3 regions of the Rhizobium sp. CCGE531 genome follow, and region 2 is predicted to be linked to each of the others. Evidence: predicted binding sites of a transcription regulator. Region 2 holds the regulator's gene; each other region holds the start of a gene.
The links. Region 2 encodes LexA, which represses DNA repair genes until DNA is damaged. Its sites were predicted from a motif close to TGTTCNNNNTGTGTTCNG; they were not measured.
Positions count from the first base shown of each region.

Region 1: a site for LexA is predicted at 1,720-1,737, ahead of CCGE531_RS12370 (ribonuclease). Genes of this name have one in related genera too.
Region 3: a site for LexA is predicted at 1,763-1,780, ahead of dinB (DNA polymerase IV). Genes of this name have one in related genera too.

Region 1 is NZ_CP032684.1:2,540,043-2,543,323, forward strand. It holds gene ettA (energy-dependent translational throttle protein EttA) at 1-834, opposite strand, end outside; gene CCGE531_RS12370 (ribonuclease) at 960-1,706, opposite strand; gene CCGE531_RS12375 (alpha/beta hydrolase) at 1,871-2,803, shown strand; gene CCGE531_RS12380 (DMT family transporter) at 2,823-3,281, shown strand, end outside.
Region 2 is NZ_CP032684.1:1,932,893-1,936,173, reverse strand. It holds gene CCGE531_RS09420 (VOC family protein) at 1-580, opposite strand, end outside; gene lexA (transcriptional repressor LexA) at 1,003-1,725, shown strand; gene CCGE531_RS09410 (ComEC/Rec2 family competence protein) at 1,706-3,281, opposite strand, start outside.
Region 3 is NZ_CP032686.1:223,100-226,380, reverse strand. It holds gene CCGE531_RS27345 (hypothetical protein) at 1-81, opposite strand, end outside; gene CCGE531_RS27340 (AraC family transcriptional regulator) at 580-1,707, shown strand; gene dinB (DNA polymerase IV) at 1,833-2,930, shown strand; gene CCGE531_RS27330 (ABC transporter substrate-binding protein) at 3,102-3,281, shown strand, end outside.

The sequences.
Region 1 (3,281 bases), 610 kb from region 2:
CTGGCGCGCTTTCGGGCTGGAGGCGATCCATTCCTGTTCGCGTGCGATCGCCTTCTGGCGGCCGGCCTCTTCGCGACCTTCCTGCTGCATGCGCTTCGCCTTCGCCAGCAAGTACGAGGAGTAGTTGCCTTCGTAGGGAATGCCGCGGCCGCGGTCGAGTTCGAGAATCCAGCCGGTGACGTTATCCAGGAAGTAGCGATCGTGGGTGATCATCAGCACGGCGCCCGGATAGGCACGCAGGTGCTTTTCCAGCCAGGCGATGGTTTCGGCGTCGAGATGGTTGGTCGGTTCGTCGAGCAGCAGCACGTCCGGCTGCGACAGCAGTAGCTTGCACAAGGCCACACGTCGGCGTTCGCCGCCCGAGAGTTTGGTGACGTCCGCATCGCCGGGCGGGCAGCGCAGCGCGTCCATCGCCATCTCAACCTGGCTTTCCAGATCCCAAAGGTTCTGGCTGTCGATGATGTCCTGGAGCTTGGCACCCTCTTCCGCCGTCTCGTCGGAATAGTTCATCATCAATTCGTTGTAGCGATTGAGGACGTCGGTCTTCGCCGCAACGCCTTCCATGACGTTTTCGAGCGCAGTCTTCGCAGGATCGAGTTGCGGCTCCTGGGCCAGATAGCCGATGGTGGCGCCTTCGGCCAGCCATGCCTCGCCGGTATATTCCTTGTCGAGGCCGGCCATGATGCGCAGCACCGTCGACTTACCCGCACCGTTCGGACCGAGAATACCGATCTTGGCGTCGGGGTAGAAGGAGAGATGAATATTCTCCAGGATCTTCTTGGCGCCATAGGCCTTATTCAGACCGGCCATATGATAAATGAACTGACGTGCCATAGCTTGGGTTGCTCCACGGGCGGATAACATTGCGAATTGTGCCGCTATGTAGGCGAAACCCCGCTCTCGGGCAACGGCGAAACCTTGTCCGAGGGCATTATCCGGGTCAGAAAGGCCGTATTTCCTCAGAAACCGGCGGCATCCACCACGCCGCGGTCGCAGCCGAAGGCGGTGCTGCCCGCGCTTTGGATCAGTTTGGCGAGCCGCGGCTCGTTACCCTGCTGTGGCTCGATCGCATCTTCCGAGAGGCCGATGGTCAGCTCCGAAATCATCCTGACATCGCCGACCCGACGGCAGCTCATCTTGATGCGCGCATTGGCGCCCTCGCCGAAGCTCTGGTCGAAGGCAGCCTTGATGCTTTCGGCATCGAGTTCCTTGCCGATATTCTCCGCGAAGAGCTGGCGCACGGACGACGCATTGAGTTCGGCGATCAGGCCGGCGGCGATTGAAAAATATTTGTCGGCGCTGAGCTTCGTACAAGTGCCGTGCTTGATCCACTCATGCCGCTCGAGGCCGGATTGCGTGCCCGGCATTGCCTTGTCCAGCTTCGCCTTGACCTCCTGCGACAGCTCCACCGCCGGCAGATCCTTCCAGTCGCGGCCGCGATCCGCCTGCTTCAAATCCTCCGAAACATCGCAATATTCCTGCCGCATAGGCCACAGGCCATGCAGCGAGAAGTTCGTGGCATCATGATTGCTCGACGATTGGCTCCGGCATTCGGCCTTCTTCTGGTTCGTCGCGCAAAATGCCGGTTCCCAGCTTGCGGCCAGGATAAAACGCGTCCGCCCACGGCTATGCTCCTGCGCCATGGCGCTGGCGGCCGTTCCGACCGAAAGAAATACAACTGCAAATACCCGAAGCAACTGCCTCATTCCCTGCCTCCAATAGAACATTATGGGAACAAATAAGCAGTTTGATGGAGCGGGCGCAATCCTGAATCGTAGTACCCGGAAAGATTTATTTCTGTGTGCTTCGGCACCTATCCATTGCAATCGGCCTGATGATAATCTTTCGTTCAAACGGGAGGACCGAATGCATGTTCGCGGATACGCAGCGCCTGAATAGCCCGACGGGCGCGAAGATTGCCTATCATCACCTGCCGGCAACTGCGGAAGCACGCGGCATCCTGCTGATATCGCATGGTCTTGCCGAACACTCCCGCCGCTACGAAGCCTTTGCGGATGCGATGGCCGCTCAGGGCTTTCACGTCTACGCGCACGACCATCGCGGCCATGGCGAGACCGTTGCCCACGACGCACCCATCGGCCGCTTCGCGCGAAAAGGTGGAGTGGACCATGTCATCGCCGATGTGCTCGCCATGCGCGAGCTTGCCGCAAGCGCTCATCCCGGCCTGCCGATCATCCTGTTCGGCCACTCCATGGGTGGATTGATCAGCCTCAACACGGTCGTCACACATCCGGACAAGTTCGATGCCGTCACCGTGTGGAACTCCAATTTCAATGCGGGCCTTGCCGGCCGCACCGCCCAGCTCATCCTCAAGACGGAGCGCATGTTCAAGGGATCGGATGTTCCAAGCGGCCCCTTGCCGAAGCTGACTTTCGGCACCTGGGGCCGGTCGATCGCAAATCGCCGCACCGACTTCGACTGGCTTTCGCGCATTCCCGAGCACGTGGACAAATACATCGCCGACCCCCTGTGCGGTTTCGACGCCTCCGTCTCGCTCTGGCTCGACATATTCGAGCTTACCTTCCGGGCGCCGCAAAAGACCTATCTCGACCGGCTTCGGCGCGATATGCCCGTCCATCTCGTCGGGGGTGGCAAGGATCCGGCAACCGATAATGCGAAAGCGATCTCCTGGCTGGCAAACCATTTGAAAAGCGCCGGTTTCTCTCATATTACAACCGAGATCCATCCCGACATGCGGCACGAGACGCTTAACGAAATCGGTGCCGATGAAGCCATTTCCCGCTTTGCCGGCTGGTGCAAACAGGTGACGGCAAACAACTGATTCTCATGGGAATTCTGCAATGAACACCTCCAGCGGCTCCTCGATCCGATTGCCGCAATCGGAGCTGACCTTCGGCTTGGCGATGATGTTCCTCTCCGTCGTCCTCTCGCCGATCATCGACATCTTCTCCAAGCTCGCCGCAACCACGATCCCGCCGGCCGAAGTCACCGCCGCCCGCTTCATCCTTCAAACGCTCTTTGCGCTGCCGATGATGGCGATGCGCCGGCAATGGGGCGTGTGGACATGGCGGCGCGGCGGCGTTCATGCCATCCGTGCCGCCATGCTGACGCTGTCCATGGTGTCGTTCGTAACCACACTGCAGGTGATGGAAGTTGCCGATGCCATTGCCATCTTTTTCGTCGAGCCGATGATGCTGACCATTCTCAGCAGCATATTCCTGAAGGAAACCATCGGCTGGCGGCGCTACACCGCCTGTGCCGTCGGCTTTTTCGGCGCGATGCTGATCATCCAGCCGAGC
Region 2 (3,281 bases):
TGCGATACGCCGCTGGTTTCAGCGCGGAAAGCGCCACTCGTGCGATGCCGGTCACGCCGTTTTCGTGACGCTCGAGCACGCCGCGGTCGGTCGGCAGCGGATTGATGCGCTGGCAGCAGAAGGCCAGGAAATCCGGCGCGCGCAGATCGGCCGCAAATGCGAGGCGAAAACCGGCCGTGGTTTCCGTTCCGTCCGGCATCTTCATCTGCCGGGAGAAATCCAGCATGCGTCCGGCCGAGATCGCCGCCACCTTGAAACGCTCGTCATCGCCGACGGCATCGTCCGTACCGAAAACCACGGCCGAAAATCCATCCTCGGCGACGCGGAAGCGATAGGCCTGGTCACGCGCAACGAAGACATTGCCGTCGGCAATACTCGTCTCGCATTGCTCCTGGGATGCCACGCCCAAAGGTTCGAGATAGGTCTTGTCGGCAAGGAAGACGCAGGCATTTTCGGTGCCGAACGGATGGCGGGCGTCCGGCGCCACCGTGAAGCCGAGCTTGCCCAGCCGTTCGCGCGCCAATGCGATGTTGACGGTCGGCAGCACGAGATGATCCAGCGGATGCGGCGACAAAGTCATGGTTCCCCCTGTTTGCCTGCAAAAGCAGATTTGCGCCCATACAAAGCTGAATTCAAGACGAAAACCAAGCCGTGAAGGCGCGCGACAATGGAAACCGGACGCAACCCTGGCAACTGGACCGCACTGATTCTCAACTGTAGCCGGCTTATGCGGCGGATCGTCGTCTTCATCCGCACATCAAGATCCGGAGATGGGCCTGAAGCGTTCACGAAACGAACAGAGCGGCATTTCTCATATTTATCGATGGATTAGCGCGGATATAACTCTCAAGGGTTTTCAGGCGATCCATTCGATGGCGGCAATTATTTGATCCGCCCGGCAAGGCTTTACCGAAATTTAAGCACTTGCGGAACACATATGGAACATATAGTGTCCGTTCTGGATTTGTTTCACGGTTTTTCTTGATTTGGGGTTCCAAGACGATGTTGACGCGCAAGCAGCAGGAACTGCTTCTCTTCATTCACGAGCGGATGAAGGAGTCGGGAGTCCCGCCATCTTTCGACGAGATGAAGGACGCACTGGATCTGGCATCCAAATCCGGCATTCACCGTCTGATCACGGCGCTCGAGGAACGCGGCTTCATCCGCCGCCTGCCGAACAGGGCGCGGGCGCTCGAAGTCATCAAGCTGCCGGAGGCCTATAATTCAAGCCTGCAGCCGCGTCGCGGCTTTTCGCCGAGCGTTATCGAGGGCAGCCTCGGCAAACCTCAGCCGGTCGCGCCGCCCGCCCCGGCAAAGGTTGCGAACGACGACCACAATAGTTCCGTATCGGTACCGGTCATGGGGCGCATCGCTGCCGGCGTTCCGATTTCCGCCATTCAGAACAATACGCATGACATTACCGTTCCCGCCGATATGCTCGGCTCCGGCGAGCATTATGCGCTCGAGGTCAGGGGCGATTCGATGATCGACGCCGGAATTTTCGATGGCGACACAGTCATCATCCGCAATTCGACGACGGCCAATCCCGGCGATATCGTCGTTGCGCTCGTCGACGACGAAGAGGCAACGCTGAAGCGCTTCCGCCGCAAGGGCGCCTCCATCGCGCTGGAAGCCGCCAATCCCGCCTATGAAACCCGTATCTTCGGGCCGGACCGCGTCAAGGTCCAAGGCAAGCTCGTCGGCCTTATTCGGCGCTATCACTGACCGGTGATTGTGGCGCGATCGGCGTGCCGGACTTGTCTGCGCGCCAATCGTAAGTTCGATGCCGTGTCCATGGTCGTCGAGGGTTTTCGAATGCTGCGGAAATGATCGGCGTATCGGCGCCGAGGGTCATTTCAAGAGAGCCGGTTCTTCGCAGTGTTGCGCCCGTTATGAGCATTGCGCCGGAACGGCAATGATCAAGCCGCAGCCGGATCGGCGTCACGACGATGTTTGCAGTATCGCAAGCCGGCGGCAGATAGGCGGCATTTTCGATGGTGACCAACATGGCGCCGTTATCAAGCATCGCCACGCACCATGCGCCTTTCTGACAGGCGAAGCTTCCCTGCATCGTCCTGTCGAGCGCTTCTTCCATTGCCTTGCGCACAGCATTCTGCTCTTCCCCGCTTAACCGGCGATGGCGATCGGTCGTCTTGTTGATCTGCGGAAGCCGGCTATCGCCAGGGAGAATGGTGGGCGGCTGATGTTCGGTTGCGACCAGTGCCTTCCGCCATTGTTCGAAAATGAAAGCCTGCGGCCTTTCGCGATTTGTGGCGAGTATATCGTCCTGCCGCAGCGCAACCAGGACACCATCCTCGGAAATCATCAGATCCGGCTTCGGCACGCCGGAGCCGAATGCCGCCACGCCGGTGGATGAGAGCAGCAACAGCAGGCCCAAATGGCGAAGCCGGGTCCGCAGCATGGTCATGATCAGGAAGCCGGCAATGAAGATCGGCAGCAGCCAGGCTGGCTGGCGGCCGAAGGTGATGTCGCCTCCCCAGCCAGCCACGGTTTTGGCGATCAGGATGACGAGTTCCAGTCCCTCTCCGGTGACTTTCCAAAACGGCCCGTCCAAGCCGAAGGGCATGAGCAGCATTGCCACCATGCCAAAGGGCATGACGATGAAGGAGACGACCGGCATGGCTGCGAGGTTGGCGGCGAGACCATATGTCGCCAGCCGATGAAAATGCTCGATCGAGAAGATGGCCGTCGATGCGCCGCCGATGAACGAGGTCGACAACACGCCGCCGAAGAAGCGCGAGACAAACAGCAGCGGGCTTAGCAGACGGATCCGCGAGAGAATGTTTTCGCGATGCCGCCGTCGTTTCCATAGCGAATAGCCCGACACCAGCGCCAGCGTCGCTGCATAGGACATCTGAAAGCTTGGACCAAGCACCTGCGACGGCGACAGAACGAGGATGACGATGGCGGATAGGGCGACATTGCGAAGGCTGAGCGACGGCCGATCGAAAAGCACGGCCACCAGCATGATCGCCATCATGATGAAAGCGCGCTCGGCGGATACGCCGAAGCCGGAAATAAGGTAATAGGCCGTTACCGTCAAAAGCGCGCCGAAGGCCGCGAACTTCTTGGTCGGCCAGGCCTGCGCAACTCCCGGAAACAAACTGAACAGATAGCGCAGGCCGATATAGAAGATGCCGGCCGACAGCGCCATGTTCAGCCCTGAAATTGCAATGATATGGGTGAGACCGGCAATTCGCAGCGACTCGGTCGTATCCTTGGAGATCGCACGTCGCTCATCGGTGACGAGCGCTGCGGCA
Region 3 (3,281 bases), on a different replicon from region 2:
AAAGGCGCATAGGCAAACAGAAGTCAATGTTGATACAAGGCGAGAAAGATAAAACTTCGGCTCAATCAGGTTTACTACCATTTGCTTACTTCCATATCCTCTATGTTCGTTTCCACATCCATTAAAATTATTTCTGTCTCTCGATAAAATTCTTGAAATTATTAACGAATAATGCTTAAGTAACTGTTACGAGTATTGAAGTAAGGTTTGCGGCAATGCGACCCTCTCGGGTATCAGTTTTGCGTTCCTTGCGATGGCCGCCGGAGATCAGTCGGGCAGTTTGGCCTTTTGCCAAGCTGCTCGCCACGCTGTCGAACAGAAGCGTCCGCCTCATCAAAGACGAGGACGTCACCTGTCGTGCGTTTACCCCTCTCTCTTCCTGTTACAATAGGGAATCAGATTCGTACCGGCATGAAAAGTTGGGAATCAGGCTGGATCTTACGAGAAGGCGGCCAATCCACAGACAAATTCTGGCTTTAAGATGATCAACTGGTGTTGGGGCCAGCTGCAGAATTTTCAATGGACGCGCTGCAGCCGCGGCAAGTACAACACGCCATGTAGTGTCGAGGGATCGCTACAATGATGTGGAGCAAAGCAGGTATTCCATTTGAACAGCCCAAGGCTGTCGAGCGCCGCCGCTGGCCCCGCTCTCCTCAGGCGCCGCTTTACAGCGAAGTCCCCGAAAGGACGGAGCTGGCGTCCCTGTCATTTTCAACCGGGGAACTGCGCCCCGATCGGCAATTTGCGGCCTGGCAGGAGCGCATGGCTCCGCTGATCGATATGCGGCCGCAAAATCAAGCAAAAGCGTGTGAGCCGTTCGCGGTGAAGCAGGTCGTATGGAACCTCGAAGGTGTCCTGCTCATTCAGCAGGATACCCCGGCATTCAGTTTCGAACGCTCCGCGGAAAAAATACGATTCAGCTCGATAGATCATTGGCAGATCACCTTTCTGCGCACCGGAAAGACGTGGGCGAGCGTTAATGGCAAGGTTGTCGAAAACGAGCCTGGCATGATGGAAATCCGGATGCTGGGCTACCCCTTTTACGGACGAACCTCGCCGGCGCAATCCACGACCCTGATCCTGCCATGCGATCTGTTCGCCGCCTATGGTGGATTGCCGAGCGCCAGCAGCAATATCGTACTTGGGGGCGCGCGCGTCTCGTTACTTTCGAGCTACATGGATTTTCTCGAAGTCAATCTCCTTCGTTTGACCAGAGACGACCTTCCAAGCGTCAGGAACCAGCTTCGGGAAATGGTGTTCCATACCATCGCTCCCTTGGTGCACTGCCAGATCGATGGCGAGATATCGCAAAGCGGGCTGATGACCCGGGCAAGGCATTTCATTCAGAACAACCTGGGATCCGCGGAATTGACGCCGGAAACCCTAAGCCGTGAACTGGCAATTTCGCGGACCCGTCTTTACGAGCTATTCCAGACCTCGAGCGGAGTGCTCAACTACATCCGAAGGAAACGGCTTCTGGCTGCGCGCGCCGCACTTAACGATCCCGCCGATGGCCGGAAAATCGGCGAAATCGCCAATCAGTTCTGTTTCGAGTCCGCCGCCAACTTCTGCCGAGCCTTCACCCATGAGTTCGGCTACAACCCAAGCGAAGTGCGCAGGCATTCTCGGGATTTCAAGACGGAAGCGCCGTCGCGCACGGCTGTGGTGTCGAGTTTCGATAACTGGCTCAGCACGCTTGGTCTTTGATGAAGTTCTGTCGGCAAGATCCGGAACCGGTTTGATATCGTCGCCAGGGATGATATGTTCCGCATTTGTTTCAGCCCCACAATCTACGACGGTGCTGAAGTGCAGAGCATGATGCCGAGACGATAATGAACGATATGAGCTCGACGCCCGTCCGCAAAATCATCCATGTGGACATGGATGCCTTCTACGCGTCGGTCGAACAGCGGGACAATCCCGAACTGCGCGGCAAGCCGCTTGCGGTCGGCGGGTCCGCGGCGCGCGGCGTGGTGGCGGCGGCAAGCTATGAGGCCCGCGCCTTCGGCGTTCGCTCGGCCATGCCGTCGGTGACTGCGAAGCGTAAATGCCCGGACCTGATTTTCGTGCCGCCGCGCTTCGACGTCTACAAAGCCGTGTCGCGGCAGATACGCGAGGTCTTCGCCGAATATACGCCGCTGATCGAGCCCCTTTCACTCGATGAAGCGTATCTCGACGTCACCGAAAACCTCAAGGGCATGGAGATCGCCACGGAGATCGCGCTGGAGATCCGGGCCAGGATCAAACAGATCACCGGGCTCAATGCTTCCGCCGGCATTTCCTACAACAAGTTCCTCGCCAAGATGGCGAGCGATCTGAACAAGCCCAACGGCCAGGCGGTGATCACGCCGAAGAACGGGCCGGCATTTGTCGAGGCGCTCCCCGTCAGCAAATTCCATGGCGTGGGGCCAGCGACCGCCGAGCGCATGCGCAAGTACGGGATCGAAACCGGGCTCGATCTAAGGTCGAAGTCTCTCGCCTTCCTGCAGGAGCATTTCGGAAAGTCCGGACCGTATTTCTACGGGATCGCCCGGGGCATCGACGAACGCCAGGTGAGACCCGACCGGATCCGCAAATCCGTCGGCGCGGAGGATACTTTTCCCGAGGATATCGACGACCTCGATCTGGCGACGGCGGAATTGCAGCCGCTCGCGGAGAAGGTCTGGCGCTACTGCGAGGCAAGCGGCATCAGCGGCAAGACGGTGACCGTGAAGATCAAATACTCCGATTTCACGCAGGCGACGCGCAGTCGGACCGTCCCTTTTCCGGTCGCGGACATGGGCGAAATCCTAGAAGCGGCATCCGCGCTTCTGGCGACCGTCCATCCGTTCAGGAGGCCGGTTCGGCTGCTCGGCGTCACGCTGTCATCCCTCACGAACGAAAGAGCCGACGAAGGCCGCTCGCAATCCCAGCTCGATCTCGGTATCTGACGGTCGGTCACGGAAGCGATACTGGCGAATCCGGGCTTTGTCCTGGTCCCGCGCGCGGAATCTGTAGAAATATGAGTAAATCCCTCTTGTTTGTGACCGGCTGGCAAGGCTATACCGCCGCGGGTGTTTTCACCCGTCCATATTTGGCCGCAAACGATCAGGATGTTTTTCGTGACCATATTGAAATCACTTTTGGCCGTCCCGGCTCTTTGCGCGGCGCTCGGCCTTGCCGCACCGGCAGCATCGGCCGCATCGACCAGCTATCCCCTGACAATCGACAATTGCGGCGCAAAGGTCACATTCCAGAAAGCACCGGCACGGGCGATCGGGCTCGGCCAGAACAGTGCCGAA